Regions from separate parts of the Pseudoflavonifractor phocaeensis genome, predicted to be linked through region 1. Evidence: predicted binding sites of a transcription regulator. Region 1 holds the regulator's gene; the other holds the start of a gene.

Evidence for each region. Region 1 encodes NrdR, which represses ribonucleotide reductase genes. Its sites were predicted from a motif close to CACNANATNTNGTG; they were not measured.
Region 2: nrdD (anaerobic ribonucleoside-triphosphate reductase) is a predicted target of NrdR. The motif match lies at 1,970-1,983, and genes of this name have one in related genera.

What each region holds. Positions count from the first base shown of each region.
Region 1 is NZ_JBCDMT010000004.1:155,526-160,697, reverse strand. It holds gene AAEU42_RS07985 (metallophosphoesterase) at 1-173, opposite strand, end outside; gene AAEU42_RS07980 (DUF421 domain-containing protein) at 309-989, shown strand; gene AAEU42_RS07975 (DUF4363 family protein) at 986-1,366, shown strand; gene AAEU42_RS07970 (YjdF family protein) at 1,380-1,889, opposite strand; gene nrdR (transcriptional regulator NrdR) at 1,920-2,375, opposite strand; gene folD (bifunctional methylenetetrahydrofolate dehydrogenase/methenyltetrahydrofolate cyclohydrolase FolD) at 2,440-3,282, opposite strand; gene lgt (prolipoprotein diacylglyceryl transferase) at 3,269-4,234, opposite strand; gene yfmH (EF-P 5-aminopentanol modification-associated protein YfmH) at 4,231-5,172, opposite strand, start outside.
Region 2 is NZ_JBCDMT010000002.1:325,336-330,507, reverse strand. It holds gene AAEU42_RS03630 (M24 family metallopeptidase) at 1-837, shown strand, start outside; gene AAEU42_RS03625 (YlcI/YnfO family protein) at 1,323-1,550, shown strand; gene AAEU42_RS03620 (hypothetical protein) at 1,496-1,864, shown strand; gene nrdD (anaerobic ribonucleoside-triphosphate reductase) at 2,065-4,245, shown strand; gene nrdG (anaerobic ribonucleoside-triphosphate reductase activating protein) at 4,598-5,122, shown strand.

The DNA.
Region 1 (5,172 bases):
TCACAGGAGTGAAGGTCGGAAAGAAAAACGATCCGCACCGGCTCGGTCAGTTTTTCGCTTTCTACGGTATAGGATCGAACCGTCAACCGCTGATCCAGCCCCTTCCACACAAACACCCCCAGGAGGAGGGCCGCCAATGTCAGGATGTGGACCGCCTTTTTCTTTCGAGCCATGGTCTCCCTCCTTTTTTACCGATTTTACCACGGTAGCGTTCTTCTTGTTTTAAACTTTTTCTGACGTTTTTGTCCCGCATACTCCCATTAAAAAAGGTCATACTGAACAGAAGAACACGCCGGGGAGGTTACACTATGGTCATCGCCTTTGTCCGTACGATCATTCTTTATCTGCTCATCATTGTCGGGATCCGTTTGATGGGAAAGCGGCAGGTGGGCGAGCTGGAGCCCTCGGAGCTGGTACTGGCTCTGATCATCGCCGATCTGGCGGCGGTCCCCATGCAGGATTTCGGCATTCCCCTGCTCTCCGGCATCATTCCGATCCTCACGCTGCTCTCCGTCACTATGATCATATCCGTCCTCTCCATGAAAAGCATCAAATTCCGCGCCATCATCTGCGGCCGACCCTCAATTATCGTGGAAAATGGGAAGCTTCATCAGCGTGAAATGGCAAAAAACCGTTTTACCGTGGATGAACTGATGGAAGAGCTCCGCATGAAGGGCGTCACCGACATTTCCACCGTAAAATACGCTATTTTAGAGACGAACGGGCAGATCTCCGTCCTTCCCTTCGCCGACCAAAAGCCACCCATCGCCAAGGATCTGAACGTGGCGCCTGAAGAGGCCGGGCTCCCCGTTGTCATCATCAACGACGGCCGGATCCTGAACCACAATCTCAAGCTTCGCGGCTACGACAGCGGATGGCTGATGAAACAGCTCAAAGCCCACGGAGCCAAAAAACCGGAGGACGTGTATCTTTTAACGGCAGATGAGATGGGGCGGGTCTACTTTGCCCTGAAGGAGGATCAAAAATGAAGCGGGTCTGGATTGCCGTCGCCCTATTACTGGCCGTTTTGGCCGGAACTCTGAGCCACAGCTTCTATCTCAATTCCTTCACCCAGGAGCTCACCGGCCTTTTGGAGGCGGCCGAGGCCAAGGCGGAGCAAAACGAATGGGCCAGCGCCGAAGAGCTGACCCAGCTGGCTCACCACAAGTGGGATGAGAAAACCGCATATCTCCACATCCTCCTCCGCCACAGTGAGACTGATGAGGTCTATACCAGCTTTCGTGAGGTGGCGGAATTCATCCAATGCCAGGAAGGTGGAGAATACTCCGCCGCCAACGCCCGGCTGATTGCCGAGCTGGAGCTGCTGGCGGAAGCGGAACAGCTCAACTTAAAAAATATCCTTTAAAAAACACAGAGGCCTAATGGCCTCTGTGTTTTTCTTTCTTTTTTTCCTGACGAAGCTCAAACTTTCGTCTTTCCTCCGTCTCTTTTGCCTCCCGGCCCATGGCCTTGCGGGCTTCCTTCCCCTCTTCACGCTGGAGCTTCAAAGCCTGCTGGGCTTTGGTCCCCACTGGGGGGCCGGATAACTGACGCTTGACCTCACGCCGGACCCGTTTGGCGCTCTGCCGGCGCACCTCCGCCCGCTCCGCCGGAAGGGCTGGGCTGAATGTGAGCTCCCGCCAGTGCTCCAAAAGAGCAGCATAAACCTCATAATCCTTTGGCTCCGCGCCGAAGGTGATTTTGCAGACTTCATAGCCGTCCTCGCTGGACCGCTCATAGAGCCCAACCCAAAAGGGATCTTCAAAATAAACTGTGATCCTGCATCTACCCAATTCCATGGGACTTCCTCCTTTTTTGCTTAACGCCGCGGGGAATGGACAACCAAGGAGGCAGGTTACTGACGGCTTGCGCCGCGCCCGGACTACCAACCGGACCGTGTTTTTATCCCCGTACTCTATTTACTTTTCCTGCAGCAATTTATTGAGTTCCGCCATAAACGTACTGATATCCTTGAACTGCCGGTAGACGGAGGCGAAACGGACATAGGCCACCTCGTCCACATCCTTGAGCCGGTCCATCACCAGCTCGCCGATCTTGGCCGATGGGACCTCCCGGTCCATCTCGTTTTGCAGGACCTGTTCGATCTCATCGGCGATCTTCTCCAGGGTGCCGAAGGGCACCGGCCGCTTTTCGCAGGCCCGGATCATACCGTTGAGGAGCTTGGTCCGGTCAAAGGTCTGACGGCTGCCGTCTTTTTTGATGACCACCACAGGAAGAGACTCCATGACCTCGAACGTGGTGAAACGCTTATGGCACTCCAGGCACTCCCGGCGGCGGCGGATACTGGTCCCATCCTCGGCGGGACGGGAATCCACCACCTTACTGTCCAGATAACCGCAAAAAGGACACTTCATAGTAAGCACGCTCCCTATGTATCTGATATGTTACTTTAACACAAACCGGCCTTTTTTATAGCAGTCACACCAAATTTTGGTGCTTCCGCGCCGCCAAAAGGGTATTTTTCATCAGCATTGCCCGGGTCATAGGACCCACGCCGCCGGGCACGGGGGTCAGATAGGCAGCCCGCTCCGCCACGGCCTCAAAATCCACGTCGCCGCAAAGCTTCCCCGCCTCGTTCCGGTTCATCGCCACGTCGACCACCGCCGCGCCGGGCTTCACCATATCCGCGGTAATCAGGCCACGGCGGCCTACCGCACTGACAAGGATATCCGCCTGACGGCAAACCGCCCCCAGGTCAGGCGTTTTGGAGTGGCAGACCGTCACGGTGGCATCCCGGCGCAGAAGGAGCAGACCCATGGGCTTCCCAACAATATTGGACCGGCCCACAACCACGGCATGCCTGCCCGCCGGATCGATGTGATATTCGTCCAGCAGCTCCATCACGCCGGCCGGCGTGCAGGGCTGAAAGCCCGGGCGGCCAATAAGAAGATTGCCCGCGCTTACGGGATGAAACCCATCTACATCCTTGTCCGGCGCGATTTTTTCCAATACCGCCTCTTCGTCCAAATGCTTGGGCAGGGGCAGCTGAACCAAGATGCCGTCGATATCAGGCCGCTGGTTCAAGGTCTCTACCAGCTCCAAAAGGGTTTCCTGGGTGGTATTCTCCAGCAGAGCGTATTCCTCACTGTAAATGCCGCAAGCTTCACAGTCCTTGCGCTTACTGGTAACATACACTCTGGATGCCGGGTCATTCCCCACCAGGACCACCGCCAGGCCGGGCTTCCGGGGCAGCTTGGCCGCCTCGGCTTTTACCTCTTCTTTTACTTTCGCCGCCAAGGCTTTTCCGTCAAGCAGGGTCATCCGTATTCTCCTCCTTCTCCTCCGGTTCTTCCTGGGTCAGATCTTCCGGCTCACCCATAATAGCTGAACCTTCCTCGGCGCCAGTTGCCGCCGCTTTTCGGGCCTTGACCTGGTTCACCCACAGCTCCTTGGGGTCATGCTTCCGCCTCAGCTGGACGATCATAACGGCCAGGGCCAGGACAAAAGAAATCAAGGCCAAAATCTGGGAGACCCGCAGGCCGGTGGAGAAGAAATACAGGCTGTCCGTCCGCAGCCCCTCGATCCAGGCCCGTCCCAGGCCGTACCAGGCGATGTAGCCCAGGAAGATCTGACCGTCAAACTTCCGGTGCTTGGCCACTACCAGGGCCAGCAGGAGGAACCCGACCAGGTTCCAGAGGGACTCGTAAAGGAAGGTGGGGTGTACCTCCATGTACTGGTAAACGCCGTTTACCGTATCATAGATCCCCATCCTCCAGGGAAGATCCGTGGGCGCGCCGTAGGCTTCTACATTGACGAAATTTCCCCAGCGCCCCACCAACTGGCCGATCAGCATACCGAAGGAGCCCACGTCGGCAAAGGCCAGGAATGGGATCTTCTTGATCTTGCAGAATACCAGCAAAGTCAAAATCGCTACGATGATGCCGCCGTATATGGCCAGCCCGCCGTCCCAGATCCGGAGCATCCGCAGGAAGTCCAGGGAACCGTCCGGGTTTCGGTACAGGTCCAGATAGAAAATCACGTAGTAGAGACGGGCGCCGATGATACAAAGGGGTACGGCGAAAATGAGCAGATCGATGATATCGTCCTGTTCGATTCCGTAGTCGGCCGCCTTCCGGCAGCAATAGTACACTGCCAGAAGGAAGCCGGCCGCGATGATGATTCCATACCAATGGATGGGCCAGTTGAAAATCCGAAAGGCGATCTCCTTTACGTTTACCGCAAATCCAAGACCGGGAAAAGATACCGTGCTCATTTGGCCCCTCCCTTCGGACGAATCACCGCCAAAGTGGTCCTCTCCTCCGAGGCCACACGGCGGATGCAGGCCTCCACGTCCGCCTTCTCCACGGTATCGAACACCTCTGGGAAGGACAAATACTCAAACCCCGCAAAGTGGGCCATGGCCTGATTGACGCAGATATTCTCAAAGGAGTTGAGCCCACGGACTAAGCTGCCATAGGCCGCTTTTTTCAGCCGTTGGAACAATGCTTCGTCGATCCCCTCCCGGCCTAGCCGCGCCGCCTCCGCCATAACCGCGGCCCGCACAGCTTCCGGGTCCTTGCTCTCCCCGCCGGCGCAGAGGAAGGCAGCACCGGGATAAGCCTCACAGCCGTAGGAAAAGCCCTCGTTCACAAGCCCCTCATTGTAGAGCCTCGCGTAGAGCGGGCTGGAAGTGCCCAGCAGGGCCTCGCAGGCCAGGTTGCCGGTCAGCTCCCACCGAAGCCACGCCTCGCCTTTGGCCGGCGGAATGTCTTTAAAGCCCAGCTGGAAAATGGGAGTGGAGACGGCCATCTCCTTTTCCCAGCGGCCCTGTGCCGCCTGAATCTTCTCTTCAGGCCCATAGTCCCGGGCCACCGGCTCATGTCCCCGGGTAGGCAGGACCTCTTCCGCGATTTGTACCACCCGCTCCGGATCCACATCACCAGCCACGCAGAGAACCATATTACCCGGGTCATAAAACGCCTTGTGACAGAGGTTCAAAGTGTCCGCCGTGATGTGGGAGATGGACTCCACCGTCCCGGCGATGTTCACCTTAATGGGGCTGTTTGCGTACAAGCCCTCCAGCATCCCGTAGAACACCTGGGTGTCCGGCTCGTCGTCTCCCATCCGGATCTCCTGCCCGATGATCCCCTGCTCCTTGTCCACGCTTTCCTGGGTATAGTAGGGGATGGAGACAAAAGAGAGGAGGATCTT
Region 2 (5,172 bases), on a different contig from region 1:
GACGACCCGGTGGCCCAGCTGGCCCAGGCCGTGAAGCCGGGAAAGCTGGGCATCGACAAATTCTGGTACAGCAAATTTTTGATCGGTCTCATGATCCACCGCCCCGACGTGGTCCCCGTCCACGGCTCCGACCCGGTGGACGTGACCCGGATGACCAAGGACGACCAAGAGCGGGCCGCCATGCGCCACTCCTCCGCCATGAACGACCAGGTGGTTGCCGCCGCCATCGCCGCCCTCCGGCCCGGGGTACGGGAAAACGAGCTGGCCGCGTTGGTGAACCGGGAGTTCCTGGCCCGGGGAGCCGACTGTGAGGGAACCCAGCTCGTCTGCTTCGGCCCCAACGGGGCCGACCCCCACCACAGCGGGGACGCCACGGTGCTGAAGCCCGGCGACAGCGTCATCTTCGACATCTTCACCCCCATCTCCCGGTACTGGTGCGACATGACCCGGACGGTCTTTTACCAGGAGGTCAGCGACAGACAGCGGCAGGTCTACGAGCTGGTGCGCCGGGCCAACGAAGCCGCCGAGGCCGCCGCCCGCCCCGGCGTGCCCCTGTCCGAGCTGGACGGCATCGCCCGGAAGGTCATCACCGACGGGGGTTTCGGCCCCTATTTCACCCACCGGCTGGGCCACGGCTGCGGCATCGACTGCCACGAGCCCCCCGACGTGTCCGGGGCCTCCGACGCGGTGTGCGCCCCCGGCATGGTCTTTTCCGTAGAGCCGGGGATCTACCTGCCCGGGGAGTTCGGGGTGCGCATCGAGGACCTGGTGATGGTCACCGAGGACGGGTGCGAGGTGCTCAATAAGTACCCCAAGGAGCTGCAGGTCATCGGCTGATAGCCCCCCAAAAGCCTTCCCCTCGGGGGAAGGTGGCAGCCCGAAGGGCTGACGGATGAGGGGAACTTCGGACACGGGAAAGGCCCTGCCAGAGGATAGGTTCCCCTCATCGGTCTCGCTACGCTCGACAGCTTCAACGACTTCGCTTGCATTAAGTGGCCCTAAGCTACCGCTAAGGGCCACTAAACCCCAGGGGAAGCCGCCCAAAAAGCCTTCCCCTCGGGGGAAGGTGGCAGCCCGAAGGGCTGACGAATGAGGGGAACTGGGGAAAAGCAAAAGGCCCTGCGAAACGATAAGTTCCCCTCATCAGTCTCGCTGCGCTCGACAGCTTCCCCCAGGGGAAGCCAAAGCCCCGGCGGTCAATGACCGCCGGGGCTTTTATGATTAGGTCAATTTTACTATAATTTTGTCATACATTTTGCGCTACAATCGTCCTACAGACTTAAGCCACATTTTGTAATAGACTTAACACAACAAGTCGTATTGTGGGTGGTACCGTGAGGCGAAAATTTAAAATTCCTCAGGTGCCATCCACTACGGTAAAAAGCGTCCGTTTTCCCAACGATGTAATGGAACAGGTAGAGACCGCAATCAAGGGAACAGGCTGTACATTCTCCGCCTTTGTCGTGGAGGCCACACGGGTGGCCCTGGAGGATTTATGCGAAGAAAACAATACTTCCTGCTCGGGTGCGGAGTTTTCCCGGAATCTCTGACCACAAAGATTTCCGTCGCCGCCGCGGAGTGTGCCGTCTTTCTGGTGGACAGACAAATCCCGCCCATCATCACCGACCTGCCCCTCTACGGCGTCCCCGTCGAAAATTGGATCTTCCCCCCGCAGCGGAGCATCTCACGGGATTACTGGCAGCGGTTCGACCGGGACGAGGCCTACTTTGACAGCCTGCTCCGCCCCGGGGACGAGGTCCACGCCTTCGCCTACGTCCGGGACCCCTCCCACCGGGACGTCCTGATGGAACTGGATGAATTCTGCGACGTCAAGGAAGCACGGCTCCGCCTTCATCTTTTTTGATGGGGGCGGACAATTTTTTGCCCCGCCGGGCGCGGGAGCCCAGGGGCCGCTGTCCACAGCGGCCCGCCCCCGTTTCCACATTTAGCAACATCGTCAAAAAATAAACACTATATCTTGTGTTTTTCCTCTTGCGGATTTCCTACAAATGGTGTATACTTTCCCTACTTCACCACAAGATAATACCAGAGAGGGGAACCAAAATGAAGATCATCAAGAGGAGCGGCACCGAGGTCGCTTTTGACGCCGCCAAGATCGCCGCCGCCATCGCCAAGGCCAACGCCGCCACCACCGGCGCACGGGAGCTGACCCCCGGCCAGATCACCGACATGTCCGCCCGGGTGGAGCAGACCGCCGCCCAGATGGGCCGCACCCTGTCCGTGGAGGAGATCCAGGAGTTGGTGGAGACCGAGCTGATGAAGGAGGGGGCCTACGAGACGGCCAAGCGGTACATCCGCTACCGCTACACCCGCTCCCTGGCCCGGGCCGCCAACACCACCGACGAGCAGATTTTGACCCTCATCGAGTCCAACAACGAGGAGGTCATGCAGGAGAACTCCAACAAGGACCCCAAGGTCAACGCCGTCCAGCGGGACTACATGGCGGGCGAGGTCTCCAAGGACATCTCCCGCCGGGTCCTCCTGCCCCAGGATATCGTGGAGGCCCACGAGGCCGGCATCATCCACTTTCACGACATGGACTACTTCGCCCAGCACATGCACAACTGCGACCTGGTGAACCTGGAGGACATGCTGCAGAACGGCACCGTCATCTCGGGCACCATGATCGAGAAGCCCCACTCCTTCTCCACCGCCTGCAACATCGCCACCCAGATCATCGCCCAGGTGGCCTCCAACCAGTACGGCGGGCAGTCCATCTCCCTGGCCCACCTGGCCCCCTTCGTGGACGTGTCCCGCCAGAAGATCCGCCGGGACGTCACCGAGGAGTGCCGCCTTCTGAACAACGGCACTGTGGACGAGGCGGTGGTCTCCCAGATCGTGGAAAAGCGCCTGCGGGAGGAGATCCGCAAGGGCGTCCAGACCATCCAGTACCAGGTGGTCACCCTCATGACCACCAACGGCCAGGCCCCTTTCATCACCGTGCTCATGTACCTGGGCGAGGCCCGGAACGAGCAGGAGAAAAAGGATCTCGCGGTCATCATCGAAGAGACCCTCAAGCAGCGCTATGAGGGGGTCAAGAACGAGGTGGGCGTTTTCGTCACCCCCGCCTTCCCCAAGCTCATCTACGTCCTGGAGGAGGACAACATCCACGCCGATTCCCCCTACTGGTACCTCACCCAGCTCTCCGCCAAGTGCACCGCCAAGCGGCTGGTGCCCGACTATATCTCCGAGAAGATCATGCTCCGGGACAAGGTGGATAAAAACGGCGAGGGCCACTGCTACACCTGCATGGGCTGCCGCTCCTTCCTCACCCCCTACGTGGACCCGGAGACCGGCAAGCCCAAGTATTACGGCCGCTTCAACCAGGGCGTTGTGACCCTGAATCTGGTGGACGTGGCCCTCTCCTCCGGCGGGGACATGGAGCGGTTCTGGTCCGTCTTTGACGAGCGGCTGGACCTGTGCTACCGGGCCCTCATGTGCCGCCACAACCGGCTGAAGGGCACCCTCTCCGACGCCGCCCCCATCCTCTGGCAGTACGGCGCCATCGCCCGGCTGAAAAAGGGGGAGCCCATCGACAAGCTCCTCTACAACGGCTACTCCACCATCTCCCTGGGCTACGCCGGACTCTATGAGTGCGTGAAGTATATGACCGGCAAGTCCCACACCGAGGAGGGGGGCACCGACTTCGCCCTGGAGGTCATGCGTTACCTCAACAAGGCCACCGCCGCCTGGAAGGCCCAGGAGCACATGGACTTCTCCCTCTACGGCACCCCCCTGGAGTCCACCACCTACCGTTTCGCCAAGTGCCTCCAGAAGCGGTTCGGGGTGATCCCCGGGGTAACCGACAAGGCGTATATTACCAACAGCTATCACGTCCACGTCACCGAGCCCATCGACGCCTTCGATAAGCTGGCCTTTGAGGCCCAGTTCCAGACCCTCTCCCCCGGCGGGGCCATCAGCTACGTGGAGGTTCCCAACATGCAGGACAACCTCCCCGCCGTCCTCTCCGTCATCCAGTTCATCTACGACCACATCATGTACGCCGAGCTGAACACCAAGTCCGACTACTGCCAGGTCTGCGGCTTCGACGGTGAGATCCAGATCGTGGAGGACGACGGCAAGCTGGTCTGGGAGTGCCCCCACTGCCACAACCGGGACCAGGACAAGATGAACGTGGCCCGGCGCACCTGCGGCTATATCGGCACCCAGTTCTGGAACCAGGGAAGGACGCAAGAGATCAAGGAGCGGGTGCTCCATCTGTAAAAAATCATTTTTCCCGCCGCTCTGCCGTTCCGTTAACTCACGCTAAGCTCGCTTCGCTCGCCAAGCGTGAGTAAATGGAACCAGGGCCGGACCCAGGAGATCAAGGAGCGGGTCCTGCATCTGTAAAGGGCCTCCCGCCTCTGCCCACGTTCCCCTCATCCGCCCCAGTTTGCGAACTGGGGCACCTTCCCCCAGGGGAAGGTCTCCTCCTGCGGAAGGCTTTCCTGGAGGTTTAGTGGCCCTTAGCGGTAGCTTAGGGCCACTTAATGCAAGCGAAGTCGTTGAAGCTGGCTGGCCAAAGGCCAGACTGATGAGGGGACCCCCCCTACACCCTTTTTTGTGAGGTCATTGCATGAATTACGGCAACATCAAGCGCCGGGACATCGCCGACGGCATCGGCGTCCGGGTGACCCTCTTCGTCTCGGGCTGCACCCACCACTGTAAGAACTGCTTCCAGGCCGAGACCTGGGACTTCGCCTTCGGCCAACCCTTCACCGAGGACACCCAGCGCCAGCTTTTGGAGGATTTGTCCCCCAGCTTCATTGACGGGCTCACCCTCCTGGGCGGAGAGCCCTTCGAGCCGGACAACCAGCGCGCCCTGACCCCCTTCCTCCACCGGGTGCGGGAGGCCTGCCCCCACAAGACCATCTGGGCCTACTCCGGCTACACCCTGGAGGAGCTCACCGGCCAGGTCCCCTCCCGCTGCCGCTGCGAGGTCACCGACGAGATGCTCTCTCTGGTGGACGTGCTGGTGGATGGAAAATTTGTGGAGGAGCTCAAGGATATCACCCTCCGCTTCCGGGGCTCGTCCAACCAGCGGCTCATCGACCTGAACGCCACCCGGAGGGCCGGGACCATCGTCCTCTGGGAGGGATAAAACCAACGCGCGGGCGGATGAATTCCGCCCGCGCGTTGGTTTTATCTGAC